DNA from 2 places in the Desulfitispora alkaliphila genome. Region 2 is predicted to be linked to the other one. Evidence: a T-box and tRNA genes for the amino acid it is inferred to sense, from the RefSeq annotation. Region 2 holds a T-box; the other holds one or more tRNA genes.

Region 1 (7,077 bases), on a different contig from region 2:
GGTGTGAAGCACTTGGCATAAGGAGTACTGTAGCCCCTTTGGCCATTCTTTCAGCTCCCTTTGATGGAAGGCCTCCATGTACTAACCGTGGGTTTTGTAATGAAGGCTGTATGCCCAATGCAAAATTCAGCACCCTTGTTCAACATGTGCCCAAAGCAATAAAACAGGGAGCAGAAATCCTAACTGATTCAATGGTTACCAATATCATGGTAGGCAAAGATGGAAAGGTGACTGGTGTTGAATTTAATCATGAAGGTAATAATTATAGGCAGCTTGCAAAAGTAATAGTAGTTGCTGCATTTGGTGTTGAAACCCCAAGACTCTTGTTTAATTCTGCTTGTGCCCAACACCCTGATGGTTTAGCTAACAGCAGTGGTATGGTTGGGAAGTGTATAATGCCACACAGTGGTCATGATATCTATGCAAAACTTGATGAGGAAATTCGGTTTTATAAGGGAACCCCAGTTATGGCAGTCTCTCAAGATTTTTATGAAACAAACCCAGAGAGAGGTTTTGTCAGAGGCTATTCTCTTAATGCTCATGGCAATAGGCCATTAGCATTAGCTAAGAACTTAGCGGTTGAGGCGGGGTATTGGGGAAGAGAACTTCGTGAGGTCATGCTCGACTTTAACTTCTATGCTATGGCTACTATTGTTGGCGAGGTTTTACCCGAGGAACGTAATGCTGTTACATTAAGTAGCGAGAAGGATGAATATGGTTTGCCTAGACCTCAGATAAGCTTTAGTTATGGGGAAAACGATAATAAGCTAATAAAACATGGTGTGCAAAAAGCTAATGAAATATTAGAAGCGCGGGGAGGTAAACCAATCTTCGTTGTTCCCGACACTGGACATGTGATGGGAGGATGTCGCATGGGCGATGACCCTAGCAGGTCGGTGGTTAATGGCTTTTGTCAGAGCCACGATATACCAAATCTTTTTATTTGCGGGCCTAGTGTTTTTGTTACTTCTAGTGGCGCGAATCCCACCGAGACAGTGATGGCCATTGCAGCCAGGACAGCAGACTATCTTGCCAGTAAAATGCAAAAAGGAAAAATAGATAAGGAAATGTAAAAAAGGCTTTCTGAGAAGGAAGCCTTTTTTTAATGCAACTTGGTTGCATTAAATTAGTTTGTGCAGCATAAGTTTTAATAAAAATTTAAAAGGGTGTGGTAACTTGAGTCATATTCATTTACCTGACGGTATAATACCTGTTTCATGGTGGCTAACAGGGTATGTTGTCACATTTATAGTAATGGCGGTGTTGCTAAAAAAATTTGATACTGATAGCATGCGAAAGAAGGTTCCCTTAACGGGTGTGGTTGCAGCAACTATGCTAATTGCTATGTCTATTCCTCTGGGGATTATTCCTTTGCATTTCAGCCTTGCAGTGTTGTGCGGTATTTTGTTAGGTCCTGGGTTGGGATTTATAACTGTATTCGTGGTCAATTTTATTTTAGCACTATTTGGGCACGGAGGTATAACAGTAGTAGGATTAAACACTCTGGTTATGGGATCTGAAGTGCTTGTAGGTTTTTATATATTTAATTTTCTCAAAGAGAGAATTAATTTGCCTCGAGCCACATTCACAACTACTGTAGCAGCCGTATTAGTTTCACTCAGTTTAATGGTAGGGATAGTAGGTGTTACGGCAGGTCTTAGTGAAACATTGCCTCATCATGATTGTGATCATACAAAGCATGTTGAGGTAGGTCATAGTCACGGGCATGAATGCTTTAGTGAAAAAGTGAGTGATATGCATTTTATCGCGTTTACTGGGTGGACTGCGATTTTAGTAATTTTAGCTACAGGTTTAGTATTAGAAGCAACAGTAGTTACTTTTGCAGTGAGTTATTTAGCTAAAGCCAGACCTGATCTCATATTTGACCATAAAGAAGAAGGAGTAGGATGATGCACTTAGCAGAAATCGATTATATATCTAACACACAAACCAGTATTTTTCATCAAGCTAAGGCTGCTTCTAAGGTGATTTTTGCAGTATTGATGTTGACAGCAATAATTTCAACAGCTGATGTTATTATATTAAGTCTAATATTGGCTGTGATCTTGACAATATTTGTTTTAGCTAAGATCCCTATTATAAAGATAGGCCATTTGGCATTATATCCGGCTTTTTTTAGCACTATTTTTGCGCTGATATATAGCCAAGGAGTATGGGAGGTAGGGTTACTTATAGTTTTAAAAGCCCTATGTGCAGCATTAGTAATGATTTTTCTAATAGCTACTACTCCTTATGTAGACCTTTTTTCTTTCTTAGCTCTTATTATGCCGCGGCTGCTAGTAGATATCTTTTTCTTTACATATAGAGCGGTTTTCGTACTTATTAGTAAAAGTGAAAATATCTTTAGAACTATAAGGCTTCGAGGTGGGTACAGACATATTTCTTGGTTGATAAACATAAGGTGTGCAGCTGGAATGGTTGGAATATTAATGCTTGAAGCAATTGCAATGGGAGAAAGGATGCATAAAATTTATTGCTTAAGAGGATATAGTGAGTTTGTGTCAGGGCCAGTGGATGTATGGCCTTTATGTTATAAAGATGTGCTGATGCTTACTTTAGGTGCTGCAGTGCTTACAGGGGTGGTGTTATTGTGAAATCAATTGTTAGAGTAAAGTGTCTTAAACATATTTATCCGGATAAAACTGAAGTTCAATTACATGGCTCTGATTTTATTGTAAATAAGGGGGAGCGGGTGGCAGTACTGGGGTCCAATGGAGCTGGAAAAACAACGCTCTTGTCCCATATTCTTGGATTATTAGTGCCTAGAGAAGGCAGTGTAGAGGTTATGGGCTTAAATCCTAATAAAAGTTTTTCAACCATTAGAAAAAAGGTAAGTGTAGTATTCCAGAATGTTGATGAACAAATAATTGGACCTAGGGTTTATGATGACATTGCCTTTACTTTGCGCAATGATTTAATCCCCAAAGAGGAAATAGAGCAAAGAGTACTAGAAGTAGCAAGGAGCATAGGAATCGAAAATATTCTTGATAAAATTCCTCATTATTTGAGCCTTGGACAGAAGAAAAAAGTGGCGTTAGCTGGAGCGATTGTTACAAAACCAGAGTTATTGGTTCTAGACGAACCCTTTGACTCTCTTGACCCAAAATCAAAAAGAGAAATGGTGCAGTTGCTAAATAGATTAAATAAAAGCCAAGGAACAGCTTTAATTGTTACAACTCACGATATTAATCTTGTGGCTGATATAGCTGATACGATTTATGTAATAAGTAAGGGAGTATTTATGACGAAAGGTACCCCTGAGGAGGTATTTTCCCAGATTGAAAGTCTTAAAAAGGCAAATATTGAGCCACCCATACTAGTAGAGCTGTTTACTAGGCTAAGAGACAGAGGATTTGACCTTTCGATTCCCTTTGACGTGGAGAAGGCGGAAGCTGAGCTTGTCAATTATTATAGCAACCAGGCTGTAGAGGAGAGATATAATGAAGCGAATAAATGCCGAGCAGCTACTTAAAAAAGCTAGGTTCAGAACAACTCCAGGCAGAGTTGCACTAATTGATATATTAATCAATGCTGAGGAGCCGTTAACGCAACAAGAAATCATGGAGAAATTCTCAAAAATTCAGATGAATTACGTAAGTGTATATAGAGCGCTAGAGGCTTTTGTGCAGCGGGGTATATTACACAAAATAGAAGGAGTGGATAGAGTCTGGAGGTTTGCCATAAATAACATTGGAAATGAAGAGCAAATTCACCCCCACTTTATATGTAAATCTTGTGGAAAAACCGAGTGTTTGCGCAGGATGGAGATCCCAACATTCCAACACTTAAAGCAGGGCTATATTATTGAGGAGCAGGAAATATTGCTAAAAGGATTATGTAATAGCTGTGTAAAGTAGATGACCACTACAGGAATTGGTATAACCATCCAGTGCTATAAAAGAGGAAATAAAGGTGAACTAGTTGAATATAGTCTGATGAACTAGTTATACAATTTATCAAGGAGTGAGGGACTTTGAGACGGCAACACTTTATTATAACAATTGTTCTTTTATTTACTATGATTTTTTCTTTTCAAAGTGAAAGTTATGGAGACCAGTATTATGAAGACGAGCTACAAAGTGACACAGTTAGGGGTAGAGTTATTGCAATTTTAGAAGGAGAAGCGCCAAAAGGCGGGGAAGAGCAGTATGACGGTTATGATATATTTACTCAGACTGCTCAGGTTGAGATAACTTCTGGGAAGTTTTCTGGAGAAGTTGTAAGAGTAGAGCATTCCCTGTCGGGCAACCCTGCCTACGATTTTTATATAGATGAAGGCGATGAGGTTTTGTTATGGGTAGAAACAAGAGATGATCAGCTAGTTAATGTATACGTAAGTGATTTGGCAAGAGATAATATTCTGATGTACTTAACAGGAATTTTTGTTGTTATGCTTTTGGTTATAGGAGGGCTAAAAGGTCTCAAGACAATTATTACCCTAGCTATAACCGGAGCTAGTATTATATTCGTTTTATTACCGCTGATTTTAGGTGGATTTAATCCAATAATGTCTACAATTTTAGTTTCTGCTGTGGTAACTGTAATATCGCTGACCATAATTTCTGGTTTCAATAAGAAGACGTTGGCTGCAATTATTGGAACAGTGGGTGGTGTAATAACAGCGGGAGTTATAGCTCTGCTTGTAGGTACAGCAGCCAATTTAACTGGGTTAAGTAACGAGGAAGCCCAAATGCTCATGTTTATACCTCAAGCTACGGACTTTGACTTCCAAGGTCTGCTTTTTGCAGGAATTATTATAGGGGCTTTGGGAGCTGTGCTAGATGTGGGGATGTCTGTAGCCTCTTCTATGGATGAAATACAGAAGGCCAACCCAAGTATGGCCAGGATAAACTTGATCAAGGCAGGTATGAACGTGGGAAGGGATATAATGGGAACTATGTCCAATACCCTTATTCTTGCATATACAGGTGGAGCCATGCCACTATTATTACTTTTTATGGCTTATGAAACTCCTTTTGCCCGAGTTATTAATATGGACTTGATAGCTACTGAAGTAGTTCGAGCCCTATCGGGGAGTATTGGGTTAATCCTGGCGATTCCAATAACAGCAATAGCAGCTGGCTTAATGATGGCCAAAAATAGATAGATGTTTAAAAATGCTTAATATTGACAAGTGAATTTATTAAATATATAATTAAAATTGATTTTTGTTTAAATGGGCGATTAGCTCAGGTGGTTAGAGTGCTAGCTTGACATGCTAGAGGTCACTGGTTCGAGCCCAGTATCGCCCACCAAATGTAGATAAAACAGTCCGAATTATGGGCTGTTTTTTTATTTGTTACTTTGCAGTTATGCAATTTCATTTGAATTATGAGGTTATAATTTTGAGAATGAAGATGCACAAAGCAATGAACTAGCATCCTATGGCTGACCAAGGGATTTGACCTTAAGTTGAAAAACTGATACGGGGAAGAAATTAAATAATTTCTCTAGTAATAACGCCTATTAGGGGAACTATTCGTCTCTTCCTTATATTGCAAATAAGTTCCTAATAAATAGTAGGAATTTCAATAAACGTGTCGAAGAATTGAATGCTAACTGCAATTTTTTGGAGAAATGGAGGCGTTTAAAATTACGGACTTAATTCTTAGAAAAGGCTATATCATAGATGGAAACACTGTCAAATGTTTAATAATCTTAAAAAATGGAGCCGAGGCTACTGGTACTGCCAAATCAATCTCAACAGAAGCAGAGGAAATAGCATATAGTCAGGCCATGGTAAAGCTGAGAAGTTATATTAAATGTCCAGATCGAATAGAGAGTTAGAGAATTAATGCTGCGCAGTAGACGGAAAATGCACACCATATTACAATTAAACACTGCAATAATAGGGATACTATTAACCCATTTTATATTTAGGGGGTATAGTAATCCACCCTTTGAGTTTGCCATATCTTATTAGATTATTAACATAATCAAGTTCGCTATAGGTTAGATTAGCAAAAAATTTTCTTAAGTTATCATTAGTGATAATTTCCGAAGAAGCTAGGGCATGCAGAGAGGTTGCGTTTTTCATTCCCTCTAAAATAGAAGTATATAAAAACCTATCTTCTATAACTTCAGGTGATTGTGGAGTTATAGTGACGTTTGTAAAGCTTTCAGGCAACTGAACTCCATAATTCAAGAGTTTTTTTTGCAAGTCGTCTGCTTGTTTCAGCAAAATGTTCAGCCCAGTTTCAACTATTGCTTTAAAATCAATATCATTTGTATAACTAACAGCAATTTGAGTTAACCTTATGTTGTTATGCCTTGAAACTAGGTGATCCCATAAATAATGTATTTCATTAATAGCTACCTTTTCATTGACATTATTAGGGAGATATTGGTAATGGGGCGGGAATACAATCCACTCTTTTATTTTAAGATATTTAATGTACTTATCAAGTCTTTGCAAATCCTTCTCAAATAAATTTCTCATGAACTGTCTAGCATCATCATTTAAAAGAGCATCTTTTAAAGTTTGTGCAAGTACAGAAATTTCAGCCCTGTAAAAAGAATATAGTAAATGGGAACTAACTCTGTCACGCATGGCTTCAGTGTTACCCGTTAGGTTCATATCTTCAGTGTTCGGTGGGGGAGCTGTAATAGAAAATTTTTCTAATAAGCTTTCCATCTGCTGATTCTCGGCTTTAATCAATTTTATATGAGTCTTTATAATATTAACGTATTCTATATCATGGCTAAAGTTTTTAACTAAGTTTAAAGTATCTATTAAAATATATCTATCGGCTAATATTGACCAATAGGAGTAGGCTTCTCTACAACTTATTTCTTGCTGCATTTGTTCAATCTTTTTTTGGGGTGTTATAACTTTCTTAATACTTTCAAAAATATTTCTTTTCAATGAAACTACCTCCACTTTTAAGTGCTTGGTGTTAGGATTCAGTTTGCCTACACTTGTTTTCAATACTATTTACTCTAATTATTATTTTTATATATTCAGGTTTTATACATACTCAGACTCCCTCTATAAAAACATTAAATTATGACGAGGCACAATAAATGAATACTACGCGCAACATAGAATTTATATTA
Region 2 (7,077 bases):
TAAAAGAGAAAATGCTGGCAGCTCACAGAGCGGGCATCAAAACGATTATTCTTCCTGAACGGAATAAAAAAGATCTTGAAGATGTTCCAGTGAATGTAAAGCGAAAATTAGAGGTTATACTGGTTGAGCATGTAGACCAAGTGTTGCCAGTAGCAATATTGGAGCAGAATAATGAAAATTCATAAAGCGACCTATGAACTTAGTGCAGTAAATGAAGACCAGTATCCTATTGGGGACCTGCCAGAAATAGCTTTGGCAGGTCGATCTAATGTAGGAAAGTCATCTCTAATCAATAAAATAATTAATAGAAAAAAGCTTGCATTTACCAGTTCAAAGCCGGGAAAAACTCAAACACTGAACTTTTATAATATAAATGACAAGTTCTATTTTGTAGACTTACCTGGATATGGATTTGCAAAAGTGTCTAAGACGCAGCGCGGTGAGTGGGGAAAGATGATTGAGCGATATTTAGAAAAAAGGGAACAGCTAGTGGGAATTATTCACATTGTGGACATGCGTCATCCCCCAAGCAAACAGGATGTTCAAATGCACCAGTGGATAGAGCATCAAGACATTCCGTCCATAGTAGTTGCCACAAAAGTAGACAAAGTACCCCGCAGCAAATGGCATAAAAATTTAAAGGTAATTAAGCAAGATTTAAATTTAGGAGATGACGTTCCCCTAGTGAGCTTTTCTGCAGAAACTGGCATGGGAGTAGAAGAAATGTCAAAATTAATATTACAACTGACTAATCAAAGCTAGTGTTACCAACAATAAAGGAGCTGTTGCTCAACGAACTTAAAGGTTCGCTGAGTAATAGCTCCTTTGCTTTAATCTTTGTTGTAGTTAAGTTCTGATATAAGCATTCCACCAATGACAAATGCTCCACCCCAGAGGGCATTAGATGTCAAGATTTCTTGGAGCAAAAGAACTGCAAAAAATGCAGCAAAGACCGGTTCCATTGTAAAAATGATTGCCGTTCTAGTTGGAGTAGTAAACTTTTGCATATAGTTTTGTAAAAAGAAAGCCAAGCAGGTAGCAAGCAAAGCGGTTATGAGCAGGGCTTGCCAAATACTAGCACTAAAGCTAGTAGGCATGGGTTCACTAAACAATGCGAATATTCCACTGAGTAAAGCTACTATTATTATCTGCACCAATACTAGAGGAACAGTTTCAAACTTACTAGCATATTTGCCCACATATACGATATGTAATGCAAAAGATAAAGCGCAAAATAACATTAGGATATCACCTAAGTTAACCACAAGCTGATTTCCCAAGGTTAATAACCCCAAGCCAAAGGTGGCACTCATTACCCCACAAATTATAAAAGGATTGGGGATTTTTTTTGTTTTAATGGTCATTATCAAGGGGACAATTACCACTGCAAGACCGGTGATAAAGCCTGCATTAGAGGCGGTTGTATACTGAAGTCCTACTGTTTGAAAAGAATAACCTCCAAATAAAAATATACCGAGTATTGTACCTGATGCTAGTAATTCCCTGGTTAATTTTTGCCTTTTAAGAAAGAATATCAACGCTAAAACTATAGCTGCTATAGTGAAGCGAAAAAAATTAAAAGTATGAGGAGCCATTTCAGCCACAGCATTTTTAACAGTTACAAAGGTGAGGCCCCAAACTAAAGTTACCAAAAGAAGTGAGCAGTCAGCTGTTACTCGATTAACAGTCGGACCATTGACATCATTCATAAAGATCATCCTTCCTCAAAAACTATAGATTATTATACACAAAGAGCAAACAATTGTACATACATTGTGTTAGTTATGCGTATGTTTAGAGTGAGAAGGGGGGATGGTAGTGGATATTAGAGTAATACTTAAGGGACTAGCAGTAAGTTACATCTTATCAATTGCCAGTATAGTTTTTATTCTATTCCTGATACTTACTTCAGAAGAACAAAATTTTTACCTGCCAACATACTTAGCTTTGACTAATGTGGTGGCTGTTCTTGTAGGAGGTGCTATTGCGGGAAAAGGTGCTGATAACAAATGGTTAGAACATGGTCTGATAGTAGCGGCAGGATACTTTATAATTGGCTATGTGATTGCAATAGGGGTGTTTCCGTTGACTATTAGCGTAGCTACTATTCTAAACGTAGCAATCTTACTGGTAATAGGTGCCTTAGGTGCAGGAGCAGGGCGCGTACTTAAGAGAAGTGTGACATTTTTTTGGAGTAGAAAATTTGACAAATTGTCAAGTAAAGGATAAAATATTTCTATATAACTTTAAACAGATTTTTACTGTGAAGGGGAGTAGTACCCTAAGGAGCACCCGACAGAGAGGAGAGTTCAATGGCTGAAAGGCTCTCTCGGAAATGCCTAGGAGAAGTCGCCCTGGAGTTTGATAGGCTGAACACTAGTAGGCCTACCGGATGTTGTCCGTTATCACAACACAAGAGAGCTGATTATAAATAATCAGAATAAAGGTGGTACCACGAGCTGTTTTCGTCCTTTGGCGGAGACAGCTTTTTAATATATTTAAAATTCGGAGGGGTAACATTATGACAGAACAAAAAAACATTTCAACTACATACAATCCCAGTGAGGTGGAAACAAAATGGTATGAACACTGGGAGAATAGTGGGTACTTTACGCCTAGTCCAGATGAAACCAAGAAACCATATACCATAGTAATGCCACCACCTAACGTTACTGGGTCTCTCCATTTGGGACATGCTTTGGATAACACGCTTCAAGATATTTTAATCAGGTGGAAGCGACTCCAGGGTTACAGTGCTTTATGGGTTCCTGGAACTGATCATGCAGGTATCGCAACCCAGGCCAGAGTGGAGGAAAACTTATCTCAAGAAGGAATTAGCAAGTATGATTTGGGTAGAGAAAAGTTTTTAGATAAGGTATGGGACTGGAAGGAGCAATACGGTGGTAGAATTACAAGACAATTAAGGCTATTAGGGGCATCTTGCGACTGGAGTCGTGAGCGCTTTACCATGGATGAGGGTTGCTCTGATGCTGTATTAGAGGTATTCGTCCAACTATATAAAAAGGGGTTAATATATAGAGGAAACAGAATAATTAACTGGTGTCCTAAATGTCAGACTACCATATCAGATATTGAGGTAGAACACAAAGATTCTGAGGGCAGTATTTATCATATGGCTTACCCTGTAAAAGATAGTGATGAGACAATTGTTGTGGCTACAACAAGACCGGAGACAATGCTAGGAGATACAGCAGTTGCAGTACACCCTGAAGATGAGCGCTACAAGCATTTAGTAGGCAAAACAGTTATATTGCCTATAGTAGATAGGGAAATTCCTATAATAGCAGATGATTATGTTGACCCAGAATTTGGGACGGGAGCTGTGAAGATTACACCTGCTCATGATGTGAATGACTTTGAAATGGGAGAAAGACATAAGCTTCCTCACGTAGTAGTAATCGGAAAAGACGCAATAATGACTGAAGAAGCTGGTATCTATCAGGGAATGGATAGGTATCAATGTCGACAGCAATTAGTAGACGACTTAAAGGCCCAAGGTATCTTAACTGATGTAGAAAGCCACGAAAACGCTGTTGGTCAGTGTTACAGATGTGATACAGTAATAGAGCCTCTAGTGTCTCAACAGTGGTTTGTAGATATGAAGCCGCTAGCGGAACCGGCAATTAAGGCAGTGGAGGAAGGACAAATACGATTTGTGCCTCAGCGCTTTTCAAAGACATATCTGAGATGGCTAGAGGATATTAGAGACTGGTGTATTTCACGACAGCTTTGGTGGGGACACAGGATTCCCGTTTGGTATTGTCAGGAGTGCGGTGAAATAATCTGTACAAAAGAAGATCCAAACAGCTGTCACAAGTGCCAAGGGGACAAGCTAGAGCAGGATCCCGATGTGTTGGATACCTGGTTTAGTTCGGGGCTATGGCCTTTCTCCACACTGGGATGGCCTCAGAATACAGAAGACCTAAAATATTATTACCCAACTTCAGCTCTTGTGACAGGCAGGGATATAATATTTTTCTGGGTTGCCAGAATGATATTCACTTCACTGGAGTTTATGGATGAGGAGCCGTTTAAAGAGGTCTTTATCCACGGATTAATATTGGATTCCCAGGGACGCAAGATGAGCAAGTCATTGGGCAATGGTGTTGACCCAATTGAAATAATTGAGCAATATGGGGCAGATACACTGCGATTTATGCTTATAACTGGTAACACTCCTGGTAACGATATCAGATTCCACTTTGAGCGACTAGAGGCAACTAGAAATTTTGCAAATAAGATATGGAATGCATCTAGATTTGTTTTAATGAATTTAGCAGATTATGAGCCTGGAAAAGGGCAGGTAGAATACCAGTTAGCTGACAAGTGGGTTCTCAGCAAGTATAACCAGACCATAGCAGAAGTTAATAGACTTATGGATAATTATGAATTAGGCGAAGCGGGCAGAACTCTTTACGATTTCATCTGGAATCAGTTCTGTGACTGGTATATTGAGTTGGCTAAGCCTAGACTATATGGACACCAGACTGAGGTTAGTAAGTACACAGCACAGAGTGTACTGCACCAGGTGTTAAGTGGTACAATGACCTTATTACACCCGTTCATGCCTTTTATTACGGAAGAAATATGGCAGTGTTTACCCCATGAGGAAGAGAGCATTATGATATCTAACTGGCCTCAAGTGGACAGTAATAAGATAGATGCTCAGATAGAAACACAAATGGAGATGCTAATGGAAGTAATTAAGGGAGTGCGAAATATTCGAGGGGAAATGAATGTTCCTCCAAGCAAAAAGGCAGAGATAATAATAGATGCAGCAGATGAAGAGTTAGCAACAGTGTTAGAACAAGGGAAAGGCTATATTGAGTTGTTGGCAAATGGAGAGCCAGTGAACATTCATGTGAACTTAGAAAGCAAGCCAGACAAAGCTGCTACAGCAGTAGTTAAGGGTATAGAGGTATTTGTGCCTCTGATGGACTTAATCGACTTAGATGTAGAAATCAGTAGATTGGAAAAAGAAAAGACAAACTTAAACAAAGAGCTTAAGCGGGTAGAAGGAAAGCTTAATAATCAAGGCTTCTTGGCCAAAGCTCCTGAAGCAGTAGTTGCCAAAGAACAAGAGAAGAAAAAGGAATACGAACAAAAGTTACAGGCAGTGTTAAACAGGTTGGAGATGTTAAAATGAGATACAGTGAAGCCTTAGATTATATGGCTCATCTTGCGAAATTTGGGTTTAATCTGGGACTTGAAAGGGTAGAAAAGCTTTTACAGCTATTAGGAAACCCTGAAAAAGAACTGGCTGTAGTTCATATTGGTGGTACAAATGGAAAAGGCAGTACTACGGCTATCTTGAGCAATATTCTAACAAAAAGCAATTACAAGGTGGGGACGTTTACCTCTCCCCACCTCCATTGCTATCGAGAAAGAACTAGAGTGAGACAGGAAAAAATAAGTGAAGACCATTTTGTTGAGCTTATTGAAAGAATAAAGCCCCTTTGCGAGCAAATGGTGAGGGATGGCTATGAACACCCCACAGAATTTGAAGTAAGCACAGCCATGAGTCTCACTTACTTTAAAGAACAGCAAGTTGATTTAGTCTTACTAGAAGTGGGATTAGGTGGTGCCATTGATTCTACAAATGTTGTAACCCCATTAATAACTGTACTCACAAATGTTACTATGGAGCACACTGAGTATCTTGGAAATACAATCGCAGAGATTGCTAAAGTCAAGGCGGGAATAATTAAAGATGAAAGATCTGTAGTAACAGCGTCAGATGATGGGGAGGCCCTAGCTGTAATTGAAAAGGTGGCTGCAGCAAAGAGAGCTCAACTGTACAAAGTTCAAGAGGTGAGTAATTGGAATATAAAGCATCATAGTCATAAAGGGATGGCTTTAGATATGAACATAATGACGACTGATAGGTACGATGATCTGTTTTTATCATTGTCAGGGGAACATCAAGTATTAAATTTAGCCAGTGCCTTAACGGTTGTAAACTTACTTAATAATCAATGGGGTTTTAAGATAACTGCAGAACATGTACGCCAGGGAGCTAGTAGTACAAATTGGCCAGCCAGAATGGAGACATTTAAAGGTAAGACTACAGTACTAATAGATGGAGCTCACAATGTGGCTGGGGTTAAAAGCTTAAAAAACGCCTTGACAAGAGACTTCTGTTGTAGTAATTTAATACTAGTAATTGGAATGTTAGCAGATAAAGAGCGCAGAGAAGCAATTAGCTTACTAGCGCCAATAGCCAATGCGATAGTTGTTACAAAGCCAAATAATCCTCGGGCCGGTAATTGGCAGGAACTAGCAGTACATGCAGCAGACTTTTGTAACAGTGTTATTTTAGAAGAAGATATTGGATTGGCAGTGGACAAAGCCATGGGGCTTGGTGAAAATAAAGCGGATTACTTGGTGTGTATTACTGGGTCACTATATATGGTAGCCGCTGCTCGGGAACGCATAATAACAAATTATTGGCATGGCGAGGACGACAATAGTTGATGTATTTTTCGCAAGCGGTATTGTTTAGCGTACTCACTTGTGATATTATTAACATATAAGCAGAGAATGAAGGAGGGTATATTTTGAAAACGTATAAAATACCTGAAGCATCTATAATAAGGTTGTCTGTATACTCTAGATATCTGAATCAACTAGACAACAAGGGAGTACTCACGATTTCATCTGGAGAAATTGCAGAAGGTGTAGGTGTAAGTCCGGCACAAGTGAGAAAAGATTTAGCTTATTTTGGTGAATTCGGGACTCGTGGTGTTGGCTACAATGTAAAAGATTTAAATCGGCATATGATGAAAATATTGGGATTGAACAAAGCTTGGAAAATAGTAATTGTGGGAGCAGGAAACCTAGGAAAGGCGCTTTCTTTTTACAAAGGCTTTCACGAAAGAGGATTGAGTGTTGTTGGACTGTTTGATAAAAATACAGATTTAATAGGAGAAATGGTTGGCAATAATCGGGTTATGTGTATCGGTGAGTTAGAGCAGTTTGTACGAGAAGAACAAGTGGATATTGGTGTAATTGCTGTGCCATCCAAATATGCTCAAGAAACTGCTGATGTTTTAGTGG

The links. A T-box is a leader RNA that pairs with one kind of tRNA and senses whether it is charged. The one in region 2 lies ahead of GGQ84_RS12765 (valine--tRNA ligase), so its partner is inferred to be a tRNA-Val.
Region 1: it has a tRNA-Val gene. The T-box ahead of GGQ84_RS12765 (valine--tRNA ligase) is inferred to sense a tRNA for this amino acid. The anticodon was not compared.

Annotation. Positions count from the first base shown of each region.
Region 1 covers NZ_JBNPXS010000034.1:25,039-32,115, forward strand. Annotated here, with positions in the region: gene GGQ84_RS11790 (GMC family oxidoreductase) at 1-1,073, shown strand, start outside; gene GGQ84_RS11795 (energy-coupling factor ABC transporter permease) at 1,177-1,911, shown strand; gene GGQ84_RS11800 (energy-coupling factor transporter transmembrane component T family protein) at 1,908-2,615, shown strand; gene GGQ84_RS11805 (energy-coupling factor ABC transporter ATP-binding protein) at 2,612-3,493, shown strand; gene GGQ84_RS11810 (Fur family transcriptional regulator) at 3,462-3,878, shown strand; gene GGQ84_RS11815 (YibE/F family protein) at 3,995-5,128, shown strand; tRNA gene GGQ84_RS11820 (tRNA-Val) at 5,200-5,276, shown strand; gene GGQ84_RS11825 (hypothetical protein) at 5,599-5,808, shown strand; gene GGQ84_RS11830 (DUF3231 family protein) at 5,882-6,886, opposite strand.
Region 2 covers NZ_JBNPXS010000041.1:259-7,335, reverse strand. Annotated here, with positions in the region: gene lon (endopeptidase La) at 1-185, shown strand, start outside; gene yihA (ribosome biogenesis GTP-binding protein YihA/YsxC) at 172-762, shown strand; gene GGQ84_RS12775 (DMT family transporter) at 831-1,709, opposite strand; gene GGQ84_RS12770 (TIGR04086 family membrane protein) at 1,819-2,229, shown strand; T-box leader at 2,255-2,476, shown strand; gene GGQ84_RS12765 (valine--tRNA ligase) at 2,522-5,167, shown strand; gene GGQ84_RS12760 (bifunctional folylpolyglutamate synthase/dihydrofolate synthase) at 5,164-6,495, shown strand; gene GGQ84_RS12755 (redox-sensing transcriptional repressor Rex) at 6,579-7,077, shown strand, end outside.